Pseudonocardia sp. HH130630-07: one gene and its partner. The protein of the gene in region 1 interacts with the protein of each later gene in a pairwise test. Links are inferred from orthologs where the notes say so. Each region holds a gene or a part of one and is shown on either strand. Other genes may lie near its edges.

Evidence for each region.
Region 2: the proteins of AFB00_RS12670 (region 1) and dnaE interact in binary tests that used the Escherichia coli proteins (3 or more experiments, as listed by UniProt). The link is inferred for Pseudonocardia sp. HH130630-07 from one-to-one orthologs.

The regions. Positions count from the first base shown.
Region 1 is NZ_CP013854.1:2,587,667-2,602,062, forward strand. What follows is about bases 7,393-10,240. They hold AFB00_RS12670 (pyridoxal phosphate-dependent aminotransferase), read left to right. Parts: upstream 7,393-8,155; coding sequence 8,156-9,325; downstream 9,326-10,240. Other genes in these bases: AFB00_RS12665 (MaoC/PaaZ C-terminal domain-containing protein), read left to right, coding at 7,393-7,821; AFB00_RS12675 (polyketide cyclase), read left to right, coding at 9,322-9,747; AFB00_RS12680 (VC0807 family protein), read right to left, coding at 9,719-10,240. Outside these bases: AFB00_RS12635 (CaiB/BaiF CoA transferase family protein), read right to left, coding at 1-547; AFB00_RS12640 (IclR family transcriptional regulator), read left to right, coding at 710-1,522; AFB00_RS12645 (acyl-CoA dehydrogenase family protein), read right to left, coding at 1,535-3,520; AFB00_RS12650 (TetR family transcriptional regulator), read right to left, coding at 3,517-4,191; AFB00_RS12655 (acetyl-CoA C-acetyltransferase), read left to right, coding at 4,282-5,586; AFB00_RS12660 (3-oxoacyl-ACP reductase), read left to right, coding at 5,583-6,935; more of AFB00_RS12665, read left to right, coding at 6,937-7,392; more of AFB00_RS12680, read right to left, coding at 10,241-10,399; AFB00_RS12685 (cytochrome P450), read right to left, coding at 10,546-11,766; AFB00_RS12690 (TetR/AcrR family transcriptional regulator), read left to right, coding at 11,893-12,639. UniProt on the Escherichia coli protein: Shows aminotransferase activity with methionine and histidine as substrates, and to a lesser extent also with phenylalanine.
Region 2 is NZ_CP013854.1:124,424-140,071, reverse strand. Bases 5,884-9,983 are described here. They hold dnaE (DNA polymerase III subunit alpha), read left to right. Parts: upstream 5,884-6,231; coding sequence 6,232-9,783; downstream 9,784-9,983. Other genes in these bases: AFB00_RS00630 (PaaX family transcriptional regulator), read right to left, coding at 9,859-9,983. Also shown: ileS (isoleucine--tRNA ligase), read left to right, coding at 1-967; AFB00_RS00660 (class I SAM-dependent methyltransferase), read left to right, coding at 1,010-1,813; AFB00_RS00655 (potassium/proton antiporter), read left to right, coding at 1,827-3,308; lspA (signal peptidase II), read left to right, coding at 3,335-3,859; AFB00_RS00645 (RluA family pseudouridine synthase), read left to right, coding at 3,862-4,794; AFB00_RS00640 (hypothetical protein), read left to right, coding at 4,823-5,548; more of AFB00_RS00630, read right to left, coding at 9,984-10,788; AFB00_RS00625 (adenosylmethionine--8-amino-7-oxononanoate transaminase), read left to right, coding at 10,969-12,297; AFB00_RS00620 (SulP family inorganic anion transporter), read left to right, coding at 12,552-14,867; trxA (thioredoxin), read left to right, coding at 14,918-15,310; AFB00_RS00610 (8-amino-7-oxononanoate synthase), read left to right, coding at 15,391-15,648. UniProt on the Escherichia coli protein: DNA polymerase III is a complex, multichain enzyme responsible for most of the replicative synthesis in bacteria. This DNA polymerase also exhibits 3' to 5' exonuclease activity. The alpha chain is the DNA polymerase catalytic subunit.

The DNA of each region.
Region 1 (14,396 bases):
AGGCCAGCCCGGCCTCGACCAGCGAGATGTCCATGTACTGGCCCTCGCCGGTGGACGTCCGGTGCAGCTGCGCGGCCATGATCGAGTAGATGGCGGTGGAGCCGGCCGCGATGTCGTTGATCGCGATGCCGAACTTCGCGGGCCGCCCGCCGGGCTCGCCGGTCATCCGCAGGAACCCGACGACGCCCTGGGCCATGATGTCGAAGCCGGGCCGGTCACGGTACGGCCCGGTCTGGCCGAAACCGCTGATCGAGCAGTACAGGATGTCCTCGCGTACCGCCCGGACCGCGTCGTAGCCGATGCCGAGCCGGTCGGCGACGCCCGGGCGGAAGTTCTCGATCACCAGGTCGGCCTGCTCGGCGAGGCGCAGGAAGACCTCCAGGCCGCGCTCGTCCTTCAGGTCCAGCGACACCGACCGCTTGCTGCGGTTCGGCATCGCGAACGGGTAGCTCTCACCCTCGACCTTCGGGGCCAGCCGGCGGGAGTCGTCGCCGGTGCCGGGCTGCTCGACCTTGATGACGTCGGCGCCCAGCTCGGCCAGCACCATCGTGCAGTAGGGGCCGGAGAGGAACCGGGTCAGGTCGAGGACGCGGAACCCGGTGAGAGGACGGGTTGAACTTTCCCGTATTGCGGGATACCATGCCTTAATGCGGAAACAGTGGCAGGGGGCACGTCCGTCGTCAACCCTTTCGGGTGGCGGCGGGCGCCGGTGACGGCCCAGCGGGACGGAGTCCAGTCCATCGACCGGGCGGTCGCGATCCTGCGGTGCTTCGACGCGCAGCACTCCGCGATCGGCATCTCCGACCTGGCCCGGCGGACCGGGCTGTCGACCAGCACCACGCACCGGCTGCTCGGCTCGATGGTGAGCAACCGGCTGCTCGCGCAGGGCGGGGACCGCCGCTACCGGCTGGGTCCGCTGCTGCTGCAGCTGGGCCGGTCGGGGGCACTGCCGTCGTCGCTGCGGGACGCCGCGCGGCCGTTCATGGTCGCCCTGCGGGACGCGGTCGACGAGACCGTCGGCCTGCACGAGCTGCTGCCCAGCGGCGAGCGGATCGTGATCGACCAGGTGGAGAGCCGTCAGGAGCTGCGGCGGACCTACACCGACATCGGCATCCCCATCGCGCTGGTGCACGGGGCTCCGGGCAAGGCGATCCTGGCGACGCTGCCGTGGGCACGGCAGGAGGCCGCGCTGGCGGCGCCGATCGCGGCCGTCACCGACCTGACGGTCACCGATCCGGCCGATCTCGCGGGCCAGCTCGCGCAGTGCCGCGAGCGCGGGTACGCGGGCTCGGACTCCGAGCGGACCCCGGGGATCCGGGCGGTGGCGGCCCCGGTCTTCGACCACAGCGGCCGGGCCGTCGGCTCGCTGGGCATGTCGGTGCCCACCATCCGGATGGGTGACGAGCGGGCCGCCGAGCTGGGCCGTCGGGCCGCCGAGGTGGCGTGGCAGGTCTCGGAGGCGCTCGGCGCGACCCGGGCGGTGGTGGACGCGCAGCTGACGCTGGCCGCGGTCCCCGCCTGACCCGGGCCCGGGTCAGCCCGCCTCGACCTGCTCGGTCACCGGCGCGGCGGGGGCGCTCGGGCCGGGGGCCCACGCCTCGTCGTCGAGCATCGGGCAGGCCAGCCGGCTCTCCGGGACGCCGAACGCGTCGACCAGCGTCCGCGCGTGCGGGCGCAGCTCGGCGCACAGCTCGTTGACCAGCGGCCGGATCCGGCGGGACTCGGCGGCGGTGAGCCGCCCGGTCTCCAGGTACCAGGCCCGCTCGCGGTCGATCGTCGTCAGCACGTGCAGGTCGTGCACCCGCTCCAGGAGCCCCCGGACGCCCGGGTCGGCGATCCGCTGCAGCGCGTCGGCGAAGGACTGCTCGACCAGCGCGTCGACGTGCGCGCGGGCGGCGTCGAGCAGGAGGTCCTGGGCCGAGTTGAACACCGCGAACTCGTCGGCTCCCCCGCGCAGGGCCGGAGCCAGGTGCCGGATCGCGGTGGCCAGGGTGTCGGTGCGGCGCACCTGCAGCAGCGCGCGCCGCCGGGCCGGGTCGGTGAGGTCGAACCCGCGCAGCGGCAGCCGCCGGGCCAGCGACGCCACCCCGGTCCGTTCCGCCAGCACGCCCGCCAGCTGGCCGCCGAGCAGCGGCGCGATCCGCAGCGGGTTGCCCTGGCGGATCGTCCGGCCGTAGTCCGACAGCAGCTCCTTGGCCAGCAGCTGCAGCAGCACCGTGTTGTCACCCTCGAAGGTGGTGAACACGTCGGTGTCGGCCTTCAGGGCGGGCAGCAGGTTCTCCTCCAGGTAGCCGGCGCCGCCGCAGGCCTCCCGGCAGGTCTGGATGGTGTGCGTGGCGTGCCAGGTCGCGATCGCCTTGATCCCGGCCGCCGACTGCTCCAGCACGCGCTGCTCGCGGGCGCCGACCGGACCGGCGCCGGGTGCCTGGATGTCGTGCATCCGCTTCACCAGGTCGTCCTGGGTGAAGTGCAGGGCGTACGTCGTCGCCAGCGCGGGCAGCAGCTTGCGCTGGTGGGCGAGGTAGTCGAGGACGGCGATCTCCTCGCCGGTGCCGGGGTGGGAGAACTGGCGGCGGCGCTCGCCGAACCGCACGGCGAGCGCGAGCGCCTTCTGCGCCGCCCCGCCGGCGCCGCCCGCCACCGAGATCCGGCCGCGGACCAGGGTGCCGAGCATGGTGAAGAACCGCGCCGTCTCGTTCTCGATGGAGGAGGAGTACGACCCGTCCGCGGCGACGTCGGCGAACCGGTTGAGCAGGTGGGTCCGCGGGATGCGCACGCCGGAGAAGGACAGCCGCCCGTTGTCGACGCCGTTGAGCCCGGCCTTGCGCCCGTCGTCGGCGATGGTGACGCCGGGTTCGGGGTTGCCGTCGGTGTCGCGCAGCGGGACCAGGAACGCATGCACCCCGTGCCGGGTGCCCCGGGTGATCAGCTGGGCGAACACGACGGCCATCCGCCCGTCCCGCGCGGCGTTGCCGATGTAGGACTTGCGGGCCTGCGGGTACGGCGTGTCGACGACGAACTCCTGCGCCGCCGGGTCGTAGGTCGCCGTGGTGTGCAGGTGCTGCACGTCCGAGCCGTGCCCGGCCTCGGTCATCGCGAAGCAGCCGAGCAGCTCGCCGTCGATGATCCGGCGCAGGTAGCGCTCGTGGTGGCGCTCGGTACCCAGCACCTGCACCGCCCCGCCGAACAGTCCCCACTGGACACCGGCCTTGACCAGCAGCGACAGGTCGCCGTAGGCCAGCATCGAGAAGGCGGTGACGACGCCGCCGACGTCACCGGAGCCCCCGACGGTCGGGTCGAACCCGGTGTGCGGGCGGCCCGAGGAGGTGAGGATCTTCAGCGCGCCGGTGATGCGCGCCCGGTACTCCTCGGTGGTCAGGTCGCCGGCGCCGCGCAGGCCGTCGTCGTTCGCGGCGAGCTGTGCCCGGGTCTCCTCGCGGACGTGCGCCCACCGGCCGTCGACGACGGTGCGCAGCGCGCCCGCATCGACGTGTTCCGGTGCGACTCGGGTGCGGGTCATGGCTGAACCTCCACAGGGGACGCCAGGCCGGAGAGTCCGGACCAGGCCAGGTCGGTGAGGTGTGCGGTGAGCTGCTCGCGGGTCGTGCCGTCCGGGCGGGCCAGCCAGTCGTCGGCCGCGCCGCGGACCAGCCCGACGATCGCGTGCCCCCAGAACCGGGCGGCTCCGGTGCCCGCGGCGGGGGGCAGGTACCCGGCGATCGCGCCGGCCACCTCGTCACCGATCACCGACACCATGTCGTTCACCGGATCGGGGGTGTCCCCGGTGCCCGCGCGCCGGGCGGCGCCCTGGGCGAGCAGCGGCCGGTGCACGACGAACCGGTACAGCTCGGGATCGATCTCGATCAGCCGCAGGTAGGCGTCGATGCCGGCGGCGACCGCCGCGCGCGGCCCGGCGCCGGGGCCGGTGGACGCCTCCGCGGTGGCCCGCCGGACCTCGGCGAGCAGCACCCCGGCCACCGACTCGCAGATCGCGGTGTAGAGGCCGGCCCGGTCGCCGAAGTGCCGGTAGACGACGGTCTTGCTGGTGGCGGCCGACGCGGCGATCTCGTCCATGCCGACCCCGGCGCCGTCCCGCCGGATCGCGGTGACGGCCGCGCCCACCAGCTGGCCGCGCCGCTGTTCGCGGTGCGTGTCCCAGCGGCTGTCCCGCCTGTCCCGTCGCGCCTTCACGACACCCACAGTACCGTGTACCTTGGGTATCGTCTACCGGGTGGTAGCCGGGACCGTCGCACGCAGGTCCACTCCAGGAGGGACGTCCCCATGTCAGGCACTCCCCGGCGCGCCGCCGTCATCGGCGGCAACCGGATCCCGTTCGCGCGGGCCAACCGCGCCTACGCGAGCGCGTCCAACCTCGACATGCTCACCACCACCCTGGACGGTCTGGTGGCCCGCTTCGGGCTGGCCGGCGAGCGTCTCGGTGAGGTCGTGGCGGGCGCGGTGCTCAAGCACTCGCGGGACTTCAACCTCACCCGGGAGGCCGTCCTCGGGTCGCGGCTGAGCCCGTCGACCCCGGCCTACGACGTCCAGCAGGCCTGCGGGACCGGGCTGGAGGCGACGGTCGCGGTCGCCAACAAGATCGCCCTCGGGCAGGTCGAGTCCGGTGTGGCGGGCGGGGTGGACACCGCCTCCGACGCCCCGATCGCGGTGAACGACGACCTCCGCCGGGTCCTGGTGAAGCTGGCCGCGGCGCGGTCGGCGGCCGAGCGGGTCAAGCTCGTCGGGCAGCTGCGGCCCGGGCAGATCGTGCCGGAGATCCCGCAGAACTCCGAGCCGCGCACCGGCCTGTCGATGGGGGAGCACGCCGCCCGCACCGCGGCGGCCTGGGGCATCGGGCGCACCGAGTCCGACGCGCTCGCGGTGCGCAGCCACACGAACCTCGCCGCCGCCTACGACCGCGGCTTCTTCGACGATCTCGTCACCCCGTACCTGAAGCTGACCAGGGACGACAACCTGCGTCCCGACTCGACGGTGGAGAAGCTCGCGGCGCTGAAGCCGGTCTTCGGCACCGGCGACCCGGACGCGACGATGACCGCGGGCAACTCCACCCCGCTGACCGACGGCGCCGCGCTGGTCCTGCTCGGGTCCGACGAGTGGGCCGCCGAGCACCGCCTCCCGGTGCTCGCCCACGTCGTCGACGCCGAGACCGGCTCGGTCGACTACGTGCACGGCGAGGACGGGCTGCTCACGGCACCGGTGTTCGCGGTGCCGCGGCTGCTCGCCCGCAACGGCCTGTCGCTGCAGGACTTCGACCTCTACGAGATCCACGAGGCGTTCGCCTCGGTGGTGCTCGTGCAGCGCCGGGCCTGGGAGGACGAGCGGTTCTGCACCGAGCGCCTCGGCCTCGACGCACCGCTGGGCCCGATCGACGACGACCGGCTCAACGTCGCCGGGTCCTCGCTCGCGGCCGGGCACCCGTTCGCGGCGACCGGCGGGCGGATCGTCGCCACGCTGGCGAAGCTGCTGCGGGAGCGGGCCGACGCGCAGGGCTCCGACCAGCGTGGGCTCATCTCGATCTGTGCCGCCGGCGGCCAGGGCGTCGTCGCGATCCTGGAGGCGAAGAAGTGAGCGACCTGCTCGCGACCCTGTCCCACACCCCGATCGCCCGGCAGCTGGGCCTGCCGGCGATCCCGGCACTGCGCCGGCACCGGCCGGGGGACCCGCTGCTCGCCGGCCCGGTGCTGGTGGCCCCCATCGGGGACGGGCGGTTCGCCGCGGCGGTCGCCGCACTCGTCACCGAGCAGGGGCAGCAGGTGCTCACCGAGGCCGGGAGCGAGAAGCTGCACGGCGTCGTCGTCGACCTGGCCGGCGCCACGACGCTGGCCGACCTCGCCGCGGCCCAGCAGCTGCTCACCCCGGCGGTGCGCAGGCTCGGCCCGTCCGGCCGGCTGCTGCTGATCGGCGCCGAGCCCGGTGCCGCCGAGGGGGCCGAGGCCGCGGCCGTCGCGCAGGCGCTGGACGGCCTGGTCCGCTCGATCGCCAAGGAGCTGCGGTCCGGTGCCACGGCGAACCTGCTCGTGGCCGCCGCGGACGCCCCGCCCGCGGCGCTCGACTCCTCGGTGCGGTTCTTCCTGTCCGCGCGCTCGGCCTACGTCGACGGTCAGGTCGTGCACGTCGGCGCACCCGTCGGTGTCCCGCAGGAGCCGGTGGAGGTGGACGACCCGCGGGCCGAGGAGCAGCCGCTGGCCGGCCGGACCGCGGTGGTGACCGGCGCGGCCCGGGGGATCGGCGCGGCCATCGCCGAGACCCTCGCCCGGGACGGGGCGCGGATCGTCGCCGTCGACGTCCCGGCGGCCGGCGAGGGGCTGGCCCGGACGGCGAACCGCACCGGTGGCACGGCGCTGCAGCTCGACATCACCGCCGACGACGCCGCGACCCGGCTGCTCGGGCACCTCGCCGACCGGCACGACGGCGTCGATCTCGTGGTGCACAACGCCGGGATCACCCGGGACAAGCTGCTGGCCAACATGACGGCCGAGCGGTGGAACGCGGTGCTCGCGGTCAACCTCGGTGCCCAGCTGCGGATCAACGAGGCGTTGCTGGCCGCGGACTCCCCGCTGCACGAGGCCGGCCGGGTGGTCTGCGTGTCCTCGCAGTCGGGCATCGCGGGCAACCGCGGCCAGACGAACTACGCGTCCTCCAAGGCCGGGGTGATCGGGATGGTCCGGGCGCTGGCCCCGCGGTTCGGCGAGCGCGGCGCGACGATCAACGCCGTCGCCCCGGGGTTCATCGAGACCGAGATGACCGGCCGGATGCCGGTGGGCACCCGCGAGGCCGGCCGCCGGATCAACTCGCTCAAGCAGGGCGGGCTGCCGGTCGACGTCGCCGAGGCCATCGGCTGGTTCGGCCGGGCGGACTCGGGCGGGCTGAACGGCCAGGTCGTGCGGGTCTGCGGCCAGTCCATGCTGGGGGCCTGAGATGACGGGTCCCGCCGGTCGCACCACCACCGAGCTGACGGGCCCGCCCGCGCTCGGCCCGCGCTACGCCGCGGCCGCGGTGTCGGCCGTGCTGCCCGGTGGCCGGCCGCGCGAGCTGCCGGCCCGCGAGATCGTCCGCCGCGGGGTCACGGTCGATCCGGGGCACCTCGCGGACTACGCGCGGGTCTGCGGGTTCCGGGTCGGTGACGCGCTCCCGCTCACCTACCCGCACCTGCTGACGTTCCCGCTGCAGGTCGTGCTGATGGCCGACCGCGCGTTCCCACTCGCGCTGCCCGGGATGGTGCACATCGCGAACCGGATCACCGCGCACCGGGGGATCGCCACGGACGAGACGCTCGACGTCCAGGTGTACGCGGAGCGGTTCGGCCGCCACCCGAAGGGCGCCCGGGTGGACCTCGTCGGGATCGTCTCGGCGGGTGGCGAGCCGGTCTGGGAGGGGCGCAGCACCTACCTGGCCCGCGGCGCGCGGGCGCCGTCGGAGGTGACCGGACCCGGCATCGACGAGCCGGACGCCCCCACCGGGCCGGCGAGCGCGCTGTGGCGGGTCGGCGCGGACACCGGCCGTCGATACGCCGCGGTCTCCGGCGACGTGAACCCGATCCACCTGCACCCGCTCACCGCGCGGGCGACGGGTTTCCCGCGGGCGATCGCGCACGGCATGTGGACGGCGGCGCGCGCCGCGGCGTCGCTGGCGGGCCGGATCCCGGACGCCTGCACCTACGACGTCGCGTTCCGCAGCCCGTTGCTGCTCCCGTCCCGGGCGGAGCTGGTCACCGCGCCCGGCGCCGGCGGCGCGTGGGGTCTCGCGGTCCGCAGCGCAAGGAAACCGGAAAGGGTGCACCTGACCGGCCGGATCGACGGGTAGACCGGAGTCGTCACCCGGCCGGGTGGCTCTGAATCGGTCCACAGGCCGGTTCAGCAACGCAACCCCGGTGACGGGCGTCCACCTCTACGTCCACCATCGGTCATCCGACAGCAGTGAGGAGGTCACCCATGAGCACCACGACCATCGAGGACACTGTCGACACCGAGGAGCAGGACGAGACGCACATCGTCCGCGGCCTCGACTGACCGCGCCGGAAGCCCGCCCGGCGGCGGTGGAACCCACCGCGCCCACCAGCGGGCCCGGGCCCGTACTCCGGCAGCGCAGAACCTCGATCAGGGGCTGCGCCGCCCGGGTGCCGGTCTAGGGTCGGGGCATGCTCGTCGAGCGCATGCGCCCGTTCACCTCCACGATCTTCACCGAGATCTCCCGGCTCGCGGTCGAGACCGGTGCGATCAACCTCGGTCAGGGTTTCCCGGACACCGACGGCCCGGCCTCCCTGCTCGCCGACGCCGCCGCGAACATCACCGAGCGCGGCGCCAACCAGTACCCGCCCGGCCCCGGCGTGCCGGCCCTGCGCGCTGCGGTGGCCGAGCACCAGCGCCGCTTCCACGGCCTCACGGTCGACCCGGCCGACGTCGTCGTCACCACCGGGGCGACCGAGGCGATCGCGGCGACCCTGCTGGGGCTGTGCGGCCCCGGCGACGAGGTCGTCGTCTTCGAGCCCACCTACGACTCCTACGCCGCGTCCGTCGCGCTCGCCGGTGCCACCCTGAAGCCGGTCCTGCTGCACCCGCCGGCCTTCGGCTTCGACGACGACGAGCTGGCCGCCGCGTTCTCCGACCGCACCCGGGTGGTGCTGGTCAACACCCCGCACAACCCGACCGGGACGGTGTTCACGCCCGCGCAGCTGACCCGGATCGGGGAGCTGGCCGTCGCCCACGACGCGGTGATCGTGACCGACGAGGTCTACGAGCACATGACCTACGACGGCGTCCGGCACGTCCCGACGGCCACGCTGCCGGGCCTCGCCGAGCGGACGCTGACGATCTCCTCGGCCGGCAAGACGTTCTCGGTCACCGGCTGGAAGGTCGGCTGGGTGCACGGGCCGCCGGAGCTGGTCGCGGCGCCGCGGGCGGTGAAGCAGTTCCTCACCTTCCACGGCGGCGCGCCGTTCCAGCCGGCCGTGGCGAACGCGCTCGCGCTCGGCGACGACTTCTACGCAGGCGTCACCGCCGACCTGACCCGCAAGCGGGACCTGCTCTCGGCCGGGCTGCGGGCCGCCGGGTTCGACGTGCTCATCCCGCAGGGCACCTACTTCGTCGTCGCGGACCCGCGCCCGCTCGGGTTCGACGACGGCGTCGAGCTGGCCTGGGCGCTGCCGGAGCGGTGCGGGGTCGCGGCCGTCCCGATGTCGGTGTTCTGCCCGACCGGTGCGGGGGCGGCGGCGACCCGGCCGCTGGTGCGGTTCGCGTTCTGCAAGCGGGACGAGGTGCTGGCCGAGGCCGCGGAGCGGCTCGCCGGACTCGCCACGGCGACGTCATGAGGGTCGTGGGGTCCCGGCACGTCGGCGTCGTCGTCGCCGTGCCGCCCGGGACGGTCTACGCCTGGGTCCGCGACCCGCGGAACCTGCCGCGCTGGGCGGCCGGGGTCGGGGACCGGATCGAGGAGCGGGACGGCCGGTGGCTGGTCCCCGGCGGCCCGCTGGGGGAGATCGAGATCCGGTTCGTCCCGGAGAACGCCTGGGGCGTGCTGGACCACGAGGTGGTCCTGCCGTCGGGGGAGGTCGCGTACAACCCGCTGCGGGTGGTGCCGCACCCGCTGGGCGCGGAGATCGTGTTCAGCGTGCGCCGCGCCCCGGCGGCGACCGACGCGGAGTTCGAGCGCGACGTCGCCGCCGTCGTCGCGGACCTGGAGCGGTTGCGCGGGCTGCTGGAGGTCACGCCCCGGCCCGGACCGCCCGCCTGAGCATGACCGCCAGCAGCGCGGACAGCCCGGTCCACACCGCGATCGACTGCACCGCCAGCACCGGGACCGCGACGGCCACCGGCAGCGTGTAGGCCAGCGCCACCCGCAGCACCGCCTCCCCGGCCATGACCAGCGCGGCGACCGTGGTGGCCCGGGTCAGCAGCCGCCGGAACGCGGCGTTGGTGCGCCACTGGCGGTCCAGCAGCTCCGGCAGCTCCGGGCGCTGCATCCGGCCGAACGAGCACATCGCGGTGTAGACCAGCGGTCGCACCCGCAGCAGCAGGGAGCCGCCGAGCAGCACCGCCAGCACGACCGTGCCCAGCGCCTCGCGGGCGACGGCGAACCGGGCGTCCCCGCTGACGAGCGACGTCGCGAGGCCGATCCCGATGGTCGCCAGCACGATCCCGCCCACCGGCTCGATCCGCCGGGAGCGGACCGCCTGCACCAGCACGTGGCAGGCCGGTGGCAGCGCCGACCAGGCCAGCGCCGCGACGTCGGAGAACCCGCGGGCGGTCAGCACCAGGTAGACCAGGTACGGCAGGAGCGCGTCGACGAGCAGCGACGGTCCCGCGGAACGCAGGAACGCCCGGGGCCCGCCGCCTCCGGACGGCGTCGGGACGGGTGTGGTGCGGTCGGTGTCCGCCGGGGTCATCGCGGGGCCTCCTCGTCGTGGGTGACGGGATCGAGCCTCGCGCCGGAGAGGGGTGTGGGGGATCAACCTCCGGGTCGAGCCCGGGTGGAGATCGGCCGCACCGGCACGGGTGGCGCCGGCGCGGCCGTGGCCTGCCGGTCAGCCCCTCACCAGGTGACGGGGAGCTGCCAGGCGCCGAAGATGGCGGCGTCGTCCTTGAAGTCGATCTCGTCCGGCTGCGCGGCCAGCCGCAGGCCGGGGATCCGGCGCAGCAGCGTCTCGAAGACGACCTCGAGCTCCAGCCGGGCGAGGTTCTGCCCGAGGCACTGGTGCGGGCCGTAGCCGAACGCGAGGTGCCGGCGGCTGCCGCGGGTCAGGTCGAGGTCCTCGGGCCCGTCGAACGCGCGCGGATCGCGGTTGGCGGCCAGGCCGGAGACCACGACGCCCTCCCCGGCGCGGATCGTCCGGCCGGCGAGCTCGACGTCGGCGGTGGCGACCCGCGAGGTGGCGGTCTCGACGATGCTGAACCAGCGCAGCAGCTCCTCGATCGCCGCCGGGATCGCGTCCGGGTCCGCGGCGAGCGCGGCCCGCTGCCCGTCGTCGCGCAGCAGCGTGAGCGTGCCGAGCGAGATCATGTTCGCGGTGGTCTCGTGCCCGGCCGCGAGCAGCAGGAACGCCGTGCTGACCAGTCCCTCGCGGTCGAGGGTGCCCGCGGCGCGCTGCGCCGCGACCTGCCGGCCGAGCAGGTCGTCGGTGGGCTCGGCGTCCTTGCGGGTGAGCAGCTCGCCGAGGTAGCCGCGCAGCTCGTCGAGGGCGCGGGCCTTGTCCCCGGGCGGGGAGCTGCGCCGGATCAGCGTGGCCGTGCGGGCCTGGAAGAAGTCGTGGTCGGCGTAGGGCACGCCGAGCATCTCGCAGATCACCAGCGAGGGGACCGGCAGCGACAGGGCCTGCACCAGGTCGACCGGGTGCTCCTCGGCCGCGAGCATCTCGTCGACGAACCCGTCGACGATCTCCTGGATCCGCGGCCGCAGCGCCTGCAGCCGCCGCACGGTGAACTCGCCGAGCACCGCGCGCCGGGCCCGCGAGTGCTCCTCGCCGTCCATCCCGATCATCGACGGCGGCTGGCTGCGGAACCGTTCGCGGGTCTCGGCGTCGCCACCGGGCAGCGGGAACCGGGGCAGCCGCCGGTCGGAGGAGAAGCGCCGGTCGGACAGCACGGTCCGGCCCTCCTCGTGGCCGGTCACCCACCACGCGCTCTCCCCGCCCTGCAGCGTCACCTCGCGCACCGGCGAGATCGCGCGCATCTCGGCGTCCTGCGCGCGGGCGGCGAAGGGACACCCCCGTTCGCGCGGGAACACCGTGTCGGGCTCGGCGATCGCGTCGGTCATGGTCCGCACCTCGCACTCCATGTGGAATGAGTTCGTCCACTTACGAGCGTAGCTATCCGGAGGAAACTCGTCCACTTCACCGACCGCCGCCCGGGCGCCGTGCCCCGGACGTGAGACGATCCGCCCGTGACGAGGTCGGATGCGCGGGACGATTCGGGCGGGACGACGACGCGCGCCGAGCCGTCGTCGGGCACGCGGCTGCGCGCGGACGCCGAGCGCAACCGCCGGCAGATCCTGCGGGCCGCGCAGGACCTGTTCGGCCGGGTGGGCCCCGCGGTGCCGATGGAGGAGATCGCGCGGGCGGCGGGCGTCGGCGTCGCGACCCTGTACCGGCGCTTCCCCGACCGCGACCGGCTGATCGAGGCGGTCAGCCACGACCTGCTGGAGCGGCTCGTCGAGATGGCCCGGCGGGTGGAGCGCGACGAACCCGACCCGGCCGTCGCACTGGCCACCCTGCTGCGCTCGGCGCTCGACCTGCGGCTGAGCGTGCTGCTCTCGGTGGCCTCGACGCGCGTCTACCAGCAGGTGCGCGACGCCCCGGCCACCCGGGAGGGGCGCGGCGAGGTGATCGCGACCGCGGAGCGGTTGCTGCGCCGGGCCCAGGCCGCGGGATCGGTCCGGGCCGACATCGGGATCGGTGACGCGATCCTGCCCCTGGTCCTGGTGTCGCAGGTGGACACGGGATCCGCCGGCACCGACCCGACCGTCCTGGACCGGCTCTTCGCCCTGGTCATGGACGGCCTGCGGACCGGACCCGGGCAGCCGCTGCCCGGGCCGCCCCTGGGCTTCGACGCGATCGGGCTGGGCCGCCGCGCCCCCGGCGCGGGCCCCGGGGAGGCGCCCGCGCCGGTGGACCACGCGGGCAGGACCTAGGGCGTGTCTCCCAGATAGGCGGAGCGGGGTGCGCGATGCTTGATCGGTGCCGCGTACCGCTGTCCTGACTGATGCCCAGTGGGCCCGTCTGGCGCCGCTGTTGCCCTCCTCCGAGGGTCGTCGCGGGCGCCCGTTCCGCGATGACCGCCGGGTGCTCGAGGGGATCATCTACCGGTATCGGTGCGGGCTTCCCTGGCGCGACGTCCCAGCCGAGTTCGGGCCGTGGCAGACGTTGTGGAAGCGGCACCGCCGCTACAGCGGCGACGGCACCTGGGACCACATCCTGGCTGCTCTTCTGGTCGAGGCCGACGCCGCCGAGGTGCTCGGGTGGGCGGTCAGCGTGGACTCCACGATCATCCGTGCCCACCAGCACGCCGCGACCCTCAAGCGCGACACAGGGGGCCGGATCGAACTACACGAATCTGCTCGCCGAACCAGCAGATCACGCGCTGGGACGGTCCCGCGGAGGGCTGTCGACGAAGATCCACCAGCTCGTTGACGGGCACGGCCGCCCGCTGGTGGTCCTCCTCGGCCCCGGCCAGGGCGGCGACTCGCCAATGTTTCCGCACCTGATGGCGCGCCTGAGCATCGCCCGACCGGGCCCGGGACGACCCCGGACCCGGCCTGAACGCGTGCGCGCGGACAAGGCCTACTCCTCACGCGCGATCCGCCGGCACCTGCGCGAGCGCCGGATCATCGCTGTCATTCCGGAGCCCTCTGACCAGCAGGGACACCGCAAACGACGGGGCTCACGCGGTGGCCGACCGCCCGCATTCGATCCGGTCGACTACCGAAACCGCAACGTCGTCGAGTGCGGGTTCTGCCACGTCAAGCAGTGGCGCGGGCTGGCCACCCGTTACGACAAGCTCGCCCTGACCTTCCGCGGCGGCGCCGTCCTGAAGGCGATCGTCACCTGGCTCCGCGCATTGGGAGACACACCCTAGGGCGTGTCTCCCAGATAGGCGGACCGGGGTGCGCGATGCTTGATCGGTGCCGCGTACCGCTGTCCTGACTGATGCCCAGTGGGCCCGTCTGGCGCCGCTGTTGCCCTCCTCCGAGGGTCGTCGCGGGCGCCCGTTCCGCGATGACCGCCGGGTGCTCGAGGGGATCATCTACCGGTATCGGTGCGGGCTTCCCTGGCGCGACGTCCCAGCCGAGTTCGGGCCGTGGCAGACGTTGTGGAAGCGGCACCGCCGCTACAGCGGCGACGGCACCTGGGACCACATCCTGGCTGCTCTTCTGGTCGAGGCCGACGCCGCCGAGGTGCTCGGGTGGGCGGTCAGCGTGGACTCCACGATCATCCGTGCCCACCAGCACGCCGCGACCCTCAAGCGCGACACAGGGGGCCGGATCGAACTACACGAATCTGCTCGCCGAACCAGCAGATCACGCGCTGGGACGGTCCCGCGGAGGGCTGTCGACGAAGATCCACCAGCTCGTTGACGGGCACGGCCGCCCGCTGGTGGTCCTCCTCGGCCCCGGCCAGGGCGGCGACTCGCCAATGTTTCCGCACCTGATGGCGCGCCTGAGCATCGCCCGACCGGGCCCGGGACGACCCCGGACCCGGCCTGAACGCGTGCGCGCGGACAAGGCCTACTCCTCACGCGCGATCCGCCGGCACCTGCGCGAGCGCCGGATCATCGCTGTCATTCCGGAGCCCTCTGACCAGCAGGGACACCGCAAACGACGGGGCTCACGCGGTGGCCGACCGCCCGCATTCGATCCGGTCGACTACCGAAACCGCAACGTCGTCGAGT
Region 2 (15,648 bases), 2.5 Mb from region 1 along the record:
CCGCCGGTCCCGGGAACGGTTCTGGTCCGAGGACGAGGCGGTGCGCCGCGACGCGGTCGACACCCTGCACACCGTGCTGGAGGTGACCTGCCGGGTCGCGGCCCCGCTGCTGCCCCTGACCACCGAGGCCATCTGGCGCGGTCTCACCGGCGAGCGGTCGGTGCACCTCACCGACTGGCCCGGCGGGACGGACCCGGCGGTGTCGCGGCGCCACGACGGCGCGGCACTCCCGCACGACGCCGCGCTGGTGGCCGGCATGGACCGGATCCGTCAGGTCGCGAGCGCGGCACTGTCGCTGCGGAAGTCGGCGAAGATCCGGGTGCGGCAGCCGCTGCCCGGCCTCACCGTCGCCGCGCAGGACGCCGACGTGCTCGCCCCGTTCACGGACCTGCTGCGTGACGAGGTCAACGTGCGCTCGGTCGAGCTGACCGGCGACGTCGCCGCGCACGGCCGGTTCGAGATCGCGGTCAACGCCCGGGTCGCCGGCCCGCGGCTGGGCTCGGACGTGCAGAAGTGCATCCGCGCGGTCAAGGCGGGGGAGTGGAGCCAGGAGGCCGACGGGAGCGTCGTCGCCGCCGGGATCACCCTGACCGACGGCGAGTTCACCGAGAAGCTCGTCGCCGCGGACCCGGAGCACACCCTGGCGCTGCCCGGCAACGCGGGGCTGGTCGTGCTCGACACCACCGTCACCCCCGAGCTGGCGGCCGAGGGCACGGCCCGCGACGTCGTCCGGGTGGTGCAGCAGGCACGCCGGGACGCCGGGCTCGCGGTCGCCGACCGGATCGCGCTGACCCTGGACGGGCCGGCCGGGGTGCTCGACGCGGTGCGGGCGCACGAGGGGTTCGTCGCCGGTGAGGTGCTCGCGACCGCGGTCACCTACACCGGCGCCGAGGGCGGCTCTACGGGGCAGGTCGTCGGCCCGGACGGGGCACCGGTCACGCTGACGGCGACCGTCGTGCGGGTCTGACCGCCGCGAAACCGTTGCGGGGCGCCGACTATCCTCACCGGTGTGGGTGACGCTGCGGCACGGTGGACGGTCGGCCAGGCCGCGCGCGGCATCCCGGAGGAGATCCGGCGCGCGGCGCCGGCCGACCCGTGGGTGCACGACCCGGCCGACCTCGCCCCGCCGCACGAACCGGCCGACTCGCCGTCGCACCGTGCCGGCCGCGCGCTCGCCGAGCGCGCGGCCGCGCGGACCTGCGCCGGGGCCTCCGTGCTCGACGTCGGCTGCGGCGGGGGGACGGCCGCGTTCGGCGTGGCCGGTCCCGACCCGTCACCGGTCGCCCGGGTCGTCGGGGTCGACCGGCAGGCGGACATGCTCGCGTCCTTCACCGCCGGTGCGCGGGCCCGCGGGATCCCGCACGGCACGGTGCACGGCTCCTGGCCGGATGCCGCGCCGGACGCGGGCCGGCACGACGTGGTGCTCTGCCACCACGTGCTGCACAACGTCGTCGACCTGGTGCCGTTCCTGGCCGCACTGACCGGCGCCGTGCGGTCCGACGGCGGTGGCGTGGTCCTCGAGATGTCCGAGGAACACCCGCTGACCTGGCTCGATCCGCTCTGGGAACGGTTCCACGGTCTGCGCAGGCGGGCCGGCGGGACCGCCGACGACGTGGTCGGCGTCCTGCGCGAGGAGCTGGGGACCGAGCCCGAGGTCCAGCGGTGGGACCGGCCGTCGCGGCTCCCGCACGGACCGGAGTGGGTCACCCGCCGGCTCTGCCTGCCCGCCGACCGGGTGCCGGAGGTCGCGACCGCGCTGCGGGACCTCCCGCCACGCCGGCCCGGCCTCGTCACCCTCGCCTGGGCGAGCTGAGCCCGGCGCCGCGATGAGTCTGGAACTGCTGCTCGGCGCCACCGCCGGTGTGTTGCTGCTCGGCGTGCTGGCCGTACGGGTGTCGGTCCGGCTGGGCCTGCCGTCGCTGCTGCTCTACCTGGGCATCGGCGTGCTGCTCGGGGAGTCCGTGCTGGGGATCCAGTTCTCCGACGCCGGTCTGACCGAGACGTTGGGGCTCGCCGCGCTCGTCCTCATCCTGGTCGAGGGCGGGCTGACCACCCGGTGGGAGGCGGTCCGGCCCGCGCTGGGGCTGGGACTGCTGCTGTCGACGCTGTCGGTCCTGGTGTCGATCGGGGTCGCCGCGGGCCTGTTGCACCTGCTGCTGGACCTGGAGTGGCGCACGGCGCTGCTCTGGGGCGCGGTGCTGTCCTCCACCGACGCCGCCGCGGTGTTCAGCGTGCTGCGCGGGGTCGCGGTACCGCGCCGGCTGGCCGGGACGCTGGAGCTCGAGTCCGGGATGAACGACGCGCCGGTGGTGATCGCCGTCGTCGTGTTCGCCTCGACGGACCCGATCGGCTGGTCCACCGCCGGGCTGGTCGTCTACGAGCTCGCCGCGGGCGCCCTGATCGGGGTGTTGCTGGGGGCGGGCGGGGCCTGGGCGCTGCGCCGGGCCGCACTGCCGTCGACCGGCCTGTACCCGCTCGCCGCGATCGCGGTGTGCCTGCTCGCCTACTCAGCCGGGCAGGGGGCGCACGCGTCGGGGCTGCTCGCGACCTACGTCGCGGCACTGGTGCTCGGCAACTCCCGGCTCCCGCACCGCAGCGGCGTCGTGTCCTTCGCCGAGGGCACCGGCTGGATCGCCCAGATCGGGCTGTTCGTGATGCTCGGCCTGTACTCGGTCCCCGAACGCCTGCCCGCGGCGGTCGTGCCGGCCCTGGTCTGTGCGGCGGTGGTGCTGCTGGCGGCGCGGCCGCTGTCGGTGCTGGCGGCCGGGCTGCCGTTCCGGGTGCCCTGGCGGGAGCAGGCCTTCCTGTCCTGGGCGGGACTGCGCGGCGCGGTGCCGATCGTGCTCGCGCTGGTCGCGCTCACCGAGGGCGGACCGCAGAACCAGATGCTGGTCGACGTCGTGTTCGTGCTGGTCGTGCTGCTCACCCTGGTGCAGGGGACGACACTGCCGTGGGTGGCGCGGCTGCTCGGTGTCGTCTCGCGGACCGAGACCCGCGAGGTCGAGGTCGACGCCGCCCCGCTGGACGAGGTCGACGCCGAGCTGCTCCAGGTGAAGGTCCCGAAGGGTTCCCGGCTGCACGGCGTCTACCTGCGGGAGCTGCGGCTGCCGGCCGGGGCGACGGTCAGCCTGGTGGTGCGGGACGCCGAGGCGTTCTCCCCGCTCGGGGAGACCCGGCTGCGCGAGGGGGACCAGTTCCTCGTCGTCAGCACCCGGGACGTGCGGGACGCGACCGAGCAGCGGATCCGCGACGTCGACCGGGGCGGCAAGCTGGTCCGCTGGCACGCCCGCGACGACCGCTCGTCATAATCGGGGGTGTGAGTGCCGATCCCCCCGTGAGCGAGACACCCGCCGACCCGGCGTTGCGACGGCGCGGGACGCTGCTCCTGGCCGGGATCGCCGGCGCCGTGCTGGCGCTCGACCTCGCCAGCAAGATCGCCGCCGTCGCGTTCCTGGAGGACCGCGAGCCGATCGCCGTGATCGACGGCCTCTTCTGGCTGACCGTGCTGCGCAACCCGGGCGCGGCCTGGTCGATGGCCACCGGCTACACCTGGATCCTCACGATCGTCGCGGTCGTCGTCGTCGGCGTCATCATCCGGATCGCGCGCCGGCTGGCGTCGACGGGCTGGGCGGTCGGCCTCGGCCTGGTGCTCGGCGGTGCGCTGGGCAACCTCGTCGACCGGTTCTTCCGGGCGCCCGGACCGATGCGCGGGCACGTCGTCGACATGCTCGCGGTGTTCGCCCCGGACGGCAGCATCTTCCCGGTGTTCAACCTCGCCGACTCCGGGATCGTGTGCGGCGGGATCCTGCTGGTACTGCTCGCGGTGCGCGGCATCGAGATCGACGGGACACGGGCCTGACCATGGGAGAGCTGCGGAGCATGCCCGTCCCGGACGGGCTCGACGGAATGCGGATCGACGCCGGGCTGTCCCGGCTGCTGGGCCTGTCCCGGACGGTGGTCGCCGGCCTGGCCGAGGCCGGCCGGGTCCGGCTGGACGGCCGCGACGCCGGGAAGTCCGACCGGTTGCCGGGCGGGTCCTGGCTGGAGGTCGAGCTGCCCGACGCGGCGGCGCCGACCGTCATCGAGGGGCCGGTCGAGGTGGTCGCCGGCCTGACCGTGCTGCACGAGGACGACGACATCGTGGTCGTCGACAAGCCGGTCGGGGTCGCCGCGCACGCGTCGCCGGGCTGGACCGGCCCGACCGTCACCGGCGGGCTCGCCGCGCTCGGGTACCGGCTCTCCACCTCCGGTGCCGCGGAACGCCAGGGGATCGTGCACCGGCTCGACGTCGGGACCACCGGCGTGATGGTCGTCGCGACCTCCGAGCACGCCTACACCGAGCTGAAGCGGGCGTTCAAGGAGCGCACCGTGGACAAGCGCTACCACGCGGTCGTCCAGGGGCACCCGGATCCGTCGTCGGGCACGATCGACGCGCCGATCGACCGGCACCCGCGGCACGACTACCGGTTCGCCGTGCTGCAGGGCGGCAAGCCGAGCATCACGCACTACGACACGATCGAGGCGTTCCGGTCGGCGAGCCTGCTCGACGTGCACCTGGAGACCGGGCGCACCCACCAGATCCGGGTGCACTTCTCCGCGCTGCGCCACCCCTGCGTCGGGGACCTGACCTACGGTGCGGACCCGACGCTGGCGAAGCGGGTCGGCCTGTCCCGGCAGTGGCTGCACGCCCGCACCCTCGGGTTCGCCCATCCCGCCGACGGCCGCCACGCCGAGTTCACCAGCCCCTATCCCGGCGACCTGGCCGCGGCGCTGGACACGCTGCGGGACCCGTGAGGGCGACCGGGCACCCGGGGCCACCGCGGTGACCGGACTGACCACCCGCGGGCTCTGGGTGGTCGTCGCGGTGCTCGCCGTGGTGCTGTTCGGCGCGGTGTGGGCGGCCGGATCCGGGCCGTCCGCCGGGCCCGCCGTCCCGACCGGGTCGGTGCGGCTGGGCCCCGACCCCGGCCAGGACGTCGCGGGCTACCTGTCGTCGCTGCCCGCGCAGCTGCCCCCGCCGGGGGAGCGGGTCCCCGCACTGGTGCAGCTGGGGCAGCCGCTCGACGCCCGCGCGGTGGCGGCACTCGGCGCTCCCGGCACCACGACGGCGGTCCTCCGGGTCCCGCTCGACCGGGTCCAGACCGCGCTGCGGTTCGAACCGGTGACCGGGACCGGGGACCCGGTGGCCGCGCTGGGGGTGGCCAGGGAACGCGCGGCGTTCGCGGCCGAGGCGGACGCCGACCGGGCCCGGCGTGCGGTCCCGGACGCGGCGACGCCGCAGGCCCGGGAGTCACTGACCCGGCGCGCCGCGGTCGCCGCCGCGGAACACCGGGCGCTGGCCGGCCCGGGCTGCCGCTGCGTGGTCGCGCTCGTGGTGAGCGCCGACCGGGCCGGGCTGGAGGCGCTGGCCGGCCGGGACGGCGTCCGGGCGGTCCAGGCCGCACCGCCCGGGACGCCCGGGCAGGCCCTGGCCCTGTCCCCGTTGCTGCCCGAGCAGACCACCGCCGCGACCCCACCCCCGGACGACGGCCCGGTCCCGCCCGGCTGAGGCTGGGACTCGGACTTCCGGCTCCCGGTTGCCGGATCCGGCTCCTGGTTCCCGGCCCCGCTGCCCGGGTGTCCGGGGGCTCCCGCCGCGCGACCCCGCGCCGCGTCCGGCGGGCCCGGTCCCGTCCCGCTGGGCCTGTCTCGTCCCGTCGTGCCGGGCACGGCCCGGACAGCGGGCGTCCGGACGGCGTGCCGGGACCCGCCGGGCGTGGCCCTGCACCGGTTCCGCGGCGCGTCCGGCTGCCCGGCCACGTGCGGATCAGAACCCCGGCACGGTGCCGCCGGACGGTCGAGAGCACCGTTCCCGCTCCCGGAGACTCCGGGGCACCGCCCGGAACCCGCCGACACGCCGGAGCCGGGGTCGCGCGGGGCGTGAGCAGGAACGACGCTGCGGGCGCGGCCGGGAGCCGCCGCCGTCGCCGGAACTGTCGGACCCCGGGGCTAGTGTGGGACCACACCGAACCGGTCGGCCCTCCCCCCGGGGCAGGAGCCCCCCGGCAGCCTCGTCCGGCCCCGCCAGGCCGCTCCCGGGGGTTGCCGTTCCGCCCCGTCGTCGGGGGTCGTCGCGGTCGGTGCAGAGCACGGCACGCACGCGTCCACGGTCCGCTCCGGGCCGCGGCGCGGCGCGTGCGGACCGGGGAGCACCGCGCCGCCCAGGGCGCGGGAGAGGAGTGCGGAACACACATGGCTGCCGGCGGCTCGGAGACGGGTTCCTTCGTCCATCTGCACACCCACACCGAGTTCTCGATGCTCGACGGGGCGGCCCGCCTCGACGACCTCTTCGCCGAGGCCGCGAAGTACGAGATGCCCGCGGTCGCGATGACCGACCACGGCAACGTCTACGGCGCCTTCGAGTTCTGGCGCAAGGCCAAGGCGCACGACATCAAGCCGATCATCGGCATGGAGGGCTACGTCGCCCCCGGCTCGCGGCACGAGCGCAAGCGGACCGCGCTCGGCAACGGCAGCGAGAACAACCCCGACCTCATGTACACCCACATGACGCTGCTCGCGGAGAACACGGAGGGGATGCACAACCTCTTCCGGCTCTCCTCGCTGGCCAGCCTCGAGGGGTACTACTACAAGCCCCGTATGGACCGCGAGCTGCTCGAGCAGTACGGCAAGGGCCTCATCGCGACGACCGGCTGCCCCTCCGGCGAGGTCGCGCGGCTGCTCCAGCAGAAGGACTTCGACGCCGCCTGCCAGGCCGCGAGCGACTACCGCGACATCTTCGGGAAGGACAACTTCTTCCTGGAGCTGATGGACCACGGCATCGGCATCGAGAAGCAGGTCCAGGAAGACCTGTTCGCGCTGAAGAAGAAGCTCGACCTGCCCGGTCTCGCCACCAACGACCTGCACTACACCTACCCGGACGACACCAAGGCGCACGAGGTGCTGCTGTGCGTCCAGACCGGCAAGACCCTCGCCGACCCGAACCGGTTCAAGTTCGACGCGCAGGACTTCTACCTCAAGTCCGCCCGCGAGATGCGCGACCTCTGGGACCCGGTCCACCCCGAGGCCTGCGACAACACGTTGCTGGTCGCCGAGCGCTGCAACATCGACTTCACCACCGGCCAGGACCTGCAGCCCAAGGCCCCGGTGCCCGAGGGCGAGACCGAGGAGTCCTGGCTGATCAAGGAGGTCGAGCGGGGACTGCACATGCGGTTCCCGAACGGCGTCACCGAGAGGTACCGCCAGCAGGCCAACTACGAGGTCGGCGTCATCATCAAGATGGGCTACCCCGGCTACTTCCTGGTGACCGCCGACCTCATCCAGCACGCCAAGTCCGTCGGCATCCGGTGCGGCCCCGGCCGTGGTTCCGCAGCCGGGTCGCTGGTCGCCTACGTCCTCGGGATCACCGACCTCGACCCGATCCGGCACAAGCTGATCTTCGAGCGGTTTCTCAACCCGGACCGCATCTCGATGCCCGACATCGACATGGACTTCGACGAGCGCCGGCGCGGCGAGATGATCCGCTACACCACGGAGAAGTACGGCGAGGACCGGATCGCCCAGATCATCACCTACTCCACGATCAAGGCGAAGGCCGCGATCAAGGACTCCGCGCGGGTGCTGTTCGGGCAGCCCGGCTACTCGGTCGCCGACCGCATCTCCAAGGCGATGCCGCCCGCGGTGATGGGCAAGGACATTCCGCTGTCCGGGGTCTTCGACCCCGCGCACAAGCGCTACTCCGAGGCCACCGAGGTGCGGGCCCTCTACGAGGCGGACCCGCAGGTCAAGGAGATCATCGACACCGCGCGGGGCCTGGAGGGCCTGAAGCGGCAGTGGGGTGTGCACGCGGCCGGCGTGATCATGTCCTCGACGCCGCTGCTCGACGTCATCCCGATCCAGCGCCGCGAGTCCGACGGCGCGATCATCACGCAGTTCGACATGGGCGTCTGCGAGACCATCGGGCTGCTCAAGATGGACTTCCTGGGGCTGCGCAACCTCACGATCCTCGACGACGCCCTGGAGAACATCGGGCTCAACGAGAAGGCCCCGGTCGACCTCGACCACCTGGAGCTCGACGACGCGAAGACCTACGAGCTGCTCTCCCGCGGCGACACGCTCGGGGTGTTCCAGCTCGACGGCGGCCCGATGCGGGACCTCCTGCGGCGGATGGCCCCGTCGGAGTTCGAGCACATCTCCGCGGTCGGCGCCCTGTACCGCCCCGGCCCGATGGGTGCGAACGCGCACAACGACTACGCCGACCGCAAGAACGGCCGCCAGGAGGTCACGCCGATCCACCCGGAGCTGGCCGAGCCCCTCAAGGACGTGCTCGGCGAGACCTTCGGCCTGATCATCTACCAGGAACAGGTCATGTCGATCGCGCAGACCCTGGCCGGGTACTCGCTCGGTCAGGCGGACCTGCTCCGCCGCGCGATGGGCAAGAAGAAGAAGGAGATCCTGGACAAGGAGTACGTCACCTTCGCCGGCGGGATGAAGGACAACGGCTACTCCGAGAACGCCGTCAAGACGCTCTGGGACATCCTGCTCCCGTTCTCCGACTACGCCTTCAACCGCGCGCACTCCGCCGCGTACGGCGTCGTGTCGTACTGGACGGCCTACCTGAAGGCGAACTACCCGGCCGAGTACATGGCCGCGGTGCTCACCTCCGTCCGGGACGACAAGGACAAGGCCGCCGTCTACCTGGCCGAGTGCCGCCGGATGGGGATCACCGTCCTCCCGCCGGACGTCAACGACTCGGTGCGCAACTTCGCCCCGGTCGGTTCCGACATCCGGTTCGGTCTCGGCGGTATCCGCAACGTCGGGCACAACGTCGTCGACGCGATCGTCGCGGCGCGCCGGGAGAAGGGCGACTTCGCCGACTTCTCCGACTTCCTGCGCAAGGTCGACGCGGTGGTCTGCAACAAGAAGGTCGTCGAGTCCCTGATCAAGGCGGGCGCGTTCGACTCGCTGGGCCACACCCGCAAGGGCCTGCTGCTCGTGCACGCCGACGCCATCGACGCGGTGATGAGCACGAAGAAGGCCGCGTCGATGGGCCAGTTCGACCTCTTCGGGTCGATGGACGGCAGCGCGGGCGACGACGGGGACGACGCGCTCGGCGGCATCTTCGACGTGAAGGTGCCGAGCGAGGAGTGGGACAGCAAGCACAAGCTCGCCGTCGAGCGGGAGATGCTGGGCCTCTACGTGTCCGGTCACCCGCTGCAGGGCCTCGAACAGGCGCTCGCGGCGAAGGCGGACACCTCGATCGCCGACATCGTCGAGGGGACCGTCGCCGAGGGCGGGCAGGTCACCGTCGGCGGCATCCTCGCCAACGTGAACCGCCGGGTGAACAAGAACGGCGAGCCCTGGGCGTCGGCGCAGATCGAGGACCTCGCCGGTGGGATCGAGGTCCTGTTCTTCCCGCGCGCCTACCAGGTCGTCGGGGTCGACGTGGCCGAGGACGCGATCGTGCTGGTCAAGGCCAGGGTCAACAAGCGCGACGACCGGATCTCGCTGATCGCCAACGACCTCGCGGTGCCCGAGCTGGCCGCCGCCGGTGAGGGCGGGCTCCCGATCCGGGTCAGCCTGCGCACCGACCAGTGCACCCCCGAGCGCGTGTCGAAGCTCAAGGAGGTGCTGACCCACCATCCGGGCACGTCCGAGGTGCACCTGTCCCTGGTCTACGGCAGCAAGATCACGGCTCTGCGGCTCGACGACTCGCTGAAGGTCATGCACACCTCGGCGCTGATGGGCGACCTGAAGGCGCTGCTCGGGCCGGGCTGCCTGGGCTGATCCGGCAGCCGGTGCGGTGTTCCGGGGCCCGGCCCCGGGGCGGCGCACCGGGGGCCGGGCGGCGGGGCCCGCCGGTCACGGCGTGCCGGCCAGCTCCGCCCAGGCGGCCCGGGCCGGTGCGTCCCACCGGTCGTGCAGGGTCCCGAACAGGTCCGCGGCGCGGGCACCGGCCCACCGGTCGGGCAGCAGCTCGGCCGGGAGCTCGGGGTCCAGGAACGGGAACCGCCGCCAGGCGTGCACCAGCCGGACCTGCCGGGCGAGCACGCCGGTGCCGACCCCCGCCCCCGGGGCCGGTGCGCCGGCCGCGGGCGTGAAGCAGTCGAGGAACTCCTGGTAGGCCAGCTCGACCCGGTCGAGGTCCCAGGCCTGGGCGACGACGTCGGCCGGCCGGCCGATCGCGCCGTACCGGCCGACGAACGAGCTGCTCATCCCGCGCAGCCCGAGCTCGTCGAGCACCTGCGCGACCTGCTCCTCCTTCGCGGGGTCGGGGGAGACCCACACCCCGGGGGCGGGTGAGCCGAGCCCGGCCCAGGCCAGCCGGGTCCGCAGCCGGTGCCGCAGCTGTCGCCGGGACTCCGGTACCGACGCCAGCAGCACCAGCCAGCGGCCGTCCCACCCGGTCGCGGTGGCACCGAACCCGTAGATCCGGGCCGCACCCTCCGACAGCAGCCGCCGCCCGGCCGTCGTCAGGGACCAGCGGACCCGGCGGCCGTCGCGGTCGGAGACCAGCAGCCCCTCGGCCGCGGTCCGGGCCAGCGCCTGGCGCGCCGACTTCGCCTCGATGCCGAGCGCGCCCATCGTCTCCAGCAGCGCCCGGGTCCAGACCGGTTCGTCCGCCGGGAGCACGAACTCGCCGAGCACGGTGAGCAGCAGCGACCGCGCCGAGGCCTGGCCGAGCTCGCGACGGCGGGTGACGGCGCCGCCCGCGGGGCCCGGCCCACCGGGCCGCGACGGCGGGGGCCCGCCGGTGGCGGCCGGACCGGGATCGGGGGACGGGGTGGCCATGGTCCGGTGAGCCTAGTGCCCGTGCGGAACCGGCCGGCGCCGAACTCGGTGGCCCCGCCGCCCGTGACGACGCGCCGACCGGCCGGGATCCCGGACCCGGTCGCGGGCCACCGCCGGAGCCCGCCGGGTCGATCACCGTTCCTACCGGGACGGTGGATCACGGTAGTACGGTCGGGAGCCGTGACCGTCCCCGATCCCGGCGCCCGGCCGGGGACCCCGGAGCCCCGCTCCGCCGCGCCGTACGGCACGGCGGAGCTGCTCGCCACCGACCGCGCCCACGTCTGGCACCCGTACGCCCCGATGCCGGCGACGGCGACGCCGCTGGTCGTCGAGTCCGCGCAGGGCGTGCGGCTGCGCCTGCCGGACGGCCGCGAGCTCGTCGACGGCATGTCCTCCTGGTGGTCGGCGATCCACGGCTACCGGCACCCGCGCCTCGACGCGGCGGTGACCGACCAGCTCGGCCGGATGAGCCACGTGATGTTCGGCGGGATCACCCACGGTCCGGCCGTCGACCTGGCCCGGCTCCTCGCGGAGATCACGCCGGACGGACTCGAGCACGTCTTCCTCGCCGACTCGGGATCGGTGTCGGTCGAGGTCGCGATCAAGATGTGCCTGCAGTACTGGCGCTCCCGCGGCCGGCCCGGCAAGCACCGGCTGCTGACCTGGCGGGGCGGCTACCACGGCGACACCTTCGGTGCGATGAGCGTGTGCGACCCCGACGGCGGGATGCACGCCCTGTGGTCGGACGTGCTGCCCCGGCAGGTCTTCGCCGACGAGCCGCCGCCGGAGTTCGAGCACGACTACGTGGCGCACCTGGCCGAGCTCGTCGAGACCCACGCCGACGAGCTGGCGGCGGTGGTCGTCGAACCGGTGGTGCAGGGCGCCGGTGGGATGCGCTTCCACGATCCCCGCTACCTGCACGTATTGCGCGAGCTGTGCCACGCCCACGACGTGCTGCTCGTGTTCGACGAGATCGCGACCGGCTTCGGCCGGACCGGTGAGCTCTTCGCCGCCGGGCACGCCGGTGTCGCCCCGGACGTCATGTGCGTCGGCAAGGCGCTGACCGGCGGATATCTCACGATGGCCGCGACCCTGTGCACCGGGCGGGTGGCCGCGGGCATCACCGGGGGCGAGGCCGGCGTGCTCATGCACGGCCCGACGTTCATGGGCAACCCGCTGGCGTCCGCCGTGGCGCACGCGTCGGTGTCGTTGCTGCTGGAGCGCGACTGGCGGCGCGAGATCAAGGACATCGCGGCCGGTCTGCGCACCGGGCTCGCCCCCGCCCGCTCCCTGCCCGGGGTGCGGGAGGTCCGGATCCTCGGCGCGATCGGTGTGATCGAGCTCGACCACGACGTCGACCTCCCGGCCGCGACGGCGGCCGCCGTGGTCGCCGGCGTGTGGCTGCGGCCGTTCCGCAACCTGGTCTACGCGATGCCGCCGTTCGTCAGCACCCGGGCGGACATCGCGCTCGTCACGGCCGGCATGCGGGCCGCGGCACTGGCGGGATAGCGACCGGGTCCCGCTTCCCGAGCCACCCGGCCGGGTGCATTCTACTGTGATGCTGATCACGTTACGCAGAGGTGAAACGGCCTGACCGGCTGTTTCGTAGCGCGCCATCGATTCGATGAGAAACCCTCTCATCAAGATCCGTTTCCGTTGGACACACGGCGCGGCCGGCGGCCAGGACGGCACGCCCCGCCCGATCTCGCGACCGCACTGCCGCGGTCCGGACAGCCCCCTACGGACCGACATCGGAGCCTCTCGTGTCAGCGCAGGATCACTCCAGTAACTCCCGTCACACCAGCACCCCGAGCTCGGGCCGGGCCACCCGCGACGAGCACGCTCCGGCCGAGTCCGGGCGCGGGGAGCACTCGCCGCCGGGCGGCGGCTGGTTCGGACGGACCTTCCCGCACGCCCGGGCCGACCTGTCGGCCTCGATCGTCGTCTTCCTCGTTGCGGTGCCGCTCTCGCTCGGCATCGCCGTCGCCTCCGGTGCCCCGATCCTCGCCGGCCTCGTCGCCGCCGTCGTGGGCGCGGTCGTCGCCGGGCTGCTCGGCGGCTCGAAACTCCAGGTCTCCGGCCCGGCCGCGGGCCTCACGGTGATCGTCGCCGAGCTGGTCAACACCTACGGCTGGCAGGTCACCACCCTGATCACCGCCGGTGCCGGTGTCCTGCAGATCGTCTTCGGCCTGACCAAGCTCTCCCGGTTCGCCCAGGCCATCCCGCCCGCCGTCGTGCACGGCATGCTCGCCGGCATCGGCGCGACCATCGCGCTCGGCCAGCTCAACGTCGTGCTCGGCGACCAGGCCCAGACCGGCGGCGTCGCGTCGATCGGCAACCTGCCGTCCGCCGTCGCGAACCTGTCCTGGCCCGCCCTGCTGCTCGGCGGCCTGGTCATCGCGATCATGCTCGGCTGGAGCCGGCTCCCGTCGAAGATCACCGTGGTGCCCGCCGCGCTGGTCGCCATCGTCGCCGCGACCGCCGTCTCGCTCGCCTTCACCGACGTCACCAGGGTCGAGCTGGGGGGCTCGTTGCTCGACGCCCTGTCGCTGCCGTCGCTGCCGGAGTCGAACTGGGGCGGTGTCCTGTTCGGCATGCTGACCGTGGCGCTGATCGCCAGCGTCGAGTCGCTGCTCTCGGCGGTCGCCATCGAGCGGATGAAGCCGGGTACCCGCACCGACACCGACCGCGAGCTGCTCGGCCAGGGCGCGGCCAACACCGTCTCCGGCATGATCGGCGGCCTGCCGATCACCGGCGTCATCGTGCGCTCCGCGGCCAACGTCAAGGCCGGTGCCGAGACCCGTGCCTCGGCGGTCATGCACGGCGTCTGGATCGCCCTGTTCGCGATCGTGCTGATCGGCGTCATCGAGCTCATCCCGATGGCCGCGCTGGCCGGCCTGCTGGTGATGATGGGGATCGGCCTGATCAAGCCGGCCGACATCCGCACCGCCCGCGCCCACGGCGAGCTCGCCATCTACGCCGTGACCCTCGCCGGCGTCGTGTTCCTGAACCTGCTGGAGGGCGTCGTCATCGGCCTGGTGCTGGCCGGGCTGATGCTGCTCTGGCGCGCCGTCCGGTCGCGTCCGCACCTGGACCAGGCCGCCGACGGCAGCTGCGAGCTGGTCATCGAGGGCTCGCTCAGCTTCCTCGCCGTGCCGCGGCTGTCCCGTGAGCTGAACGCGGTGCCGCACGGGGCCGACATCACCGTCCGGCTGGTCACCGACTACCTCGACCACGCCGCCTACGACCACCTGCTGGCCTGGAAGGCCCGCCACGAGGGCACCGGCGGTGTCGTCACCGTGATCGAGCCCGACGAGGCGCGCCGCAGCACCACGCCCGGTGCCCGCTTCCTGACCTGGGGCGAGTGGCAGTCCCGCGACGCCGAGCAGACGGCCGCCGAGCCGCTGATGGCGGGCGTCGCGGCCTACCACGAGAACACCTGCGACGCGATCCGCCCGACGATGTCGGAGCTGGCGGGCGGCCAGTCCCCGTCGGCCATGATGATCTCCTGCGCGGACTCCCGGGTGCTGCCGCACGTCATCACGCACAGCGGCCCCGGCGACGTCTTCACCGTGCAGAACGTCGGCAACCTCGCCTGCGGCCCGGGCACCGCGGCCGCGGTCGAGTTCGCCACCTCGGCGCTGAACGTCCCGCTGGTCGCCGTCTGCGGACACTCCGGCTGCGGCGCGATGAAGGGCCTGCGGGCCGGCGCGGCGGGCTCGGAGGGCGCGCTCGGCGCCTGGCTGCTGGAGGCCCGCCCGGTGCTGCGCGCCTTCGAGACCGGGCACCCGGTCGCCGAGGCGGCGGCGCGGGACGGCTTCGACGAGATCGACCAGCTGGCGATGGTCAACGTGGCGCTGCAGATGGAGATGCTGCGCGCCCAGGAGTCCGGCGCCGAGGTGATGGGCATGTTCTACGACATCCGTACCGCCCGGGTGCTGGTGCTCGACGAGCAGGCCCAGCGGTTCGTCGACGTCCGGCCGGACGCCGACGTCCCCGGCTCCGACCTGGACCGGATCGCCGCCGGTCACGGCCACGGTCTGGCGGCCACGGCCACGGTCCGCCCGGTCGAGGTCTGAGCCGGACCGGCGAGGGAACAACAGCGGGCCCCGGCGTCGTTGGAGGGCACATGGCCACCGTGGAACTGACCACCGACAACTTCAACGACGTCGTGGGCGCGCCCGGGGCGACCGTCCTGATCGACTTCTGGGCGTCCTGGTGCGGCCCGTGCAAGCAGTTCGCCCCCGTCTACGACGAGGCGTCCGACAAGCACGAGGACGTGACGTTCGGCAAGGTCGACACCGAGGCGCAGCAGGAGCTGGCCGGGGCGTTCGGGATCTCCTCGATCCCGACCGTCATGGCCGTGCGCGACGGCGTCGTCCTCTACTCCCAGCCCGGCGCGCTGCCGGCCGACGCCCTCGAGGACCTGATCGGCCAGGTCAAGTCCGTCGACATGGACGAGGTGAAGGCCGCCGTCGCCGAGCAGGAGCAGGAGGCGGGGCCGGGTACCACCCAGGCCTGACCCGTACGTCCCCGTACCCCGCGCCGGTCCGCCCGGCGCGGGGTACGCGTGTGCCGGGGCCCCGCCTAGGGTCGGTGACCGTGACCCGACCCGACCCGGCGGTGACGCCCGGCCACCCGCTCGCCTGGCTGGACGAGATCGCGACCGCCCGCACGGCCGACGGCCTGCGCCGCCGGTTGCGACCACGCGCCCCGGACGGTCCGGGCGCCCCGCTCGACCTGGCCGGCAACGACTACCTGGGGCTCGCCACCGACCCGCGGGTCGTCGCGGGCGGGGTGGCCGCCCTGCGGGCCTGGGGCGCGGGAGCGACCGGATCGCGGCTGGTCACCGGCAGCACC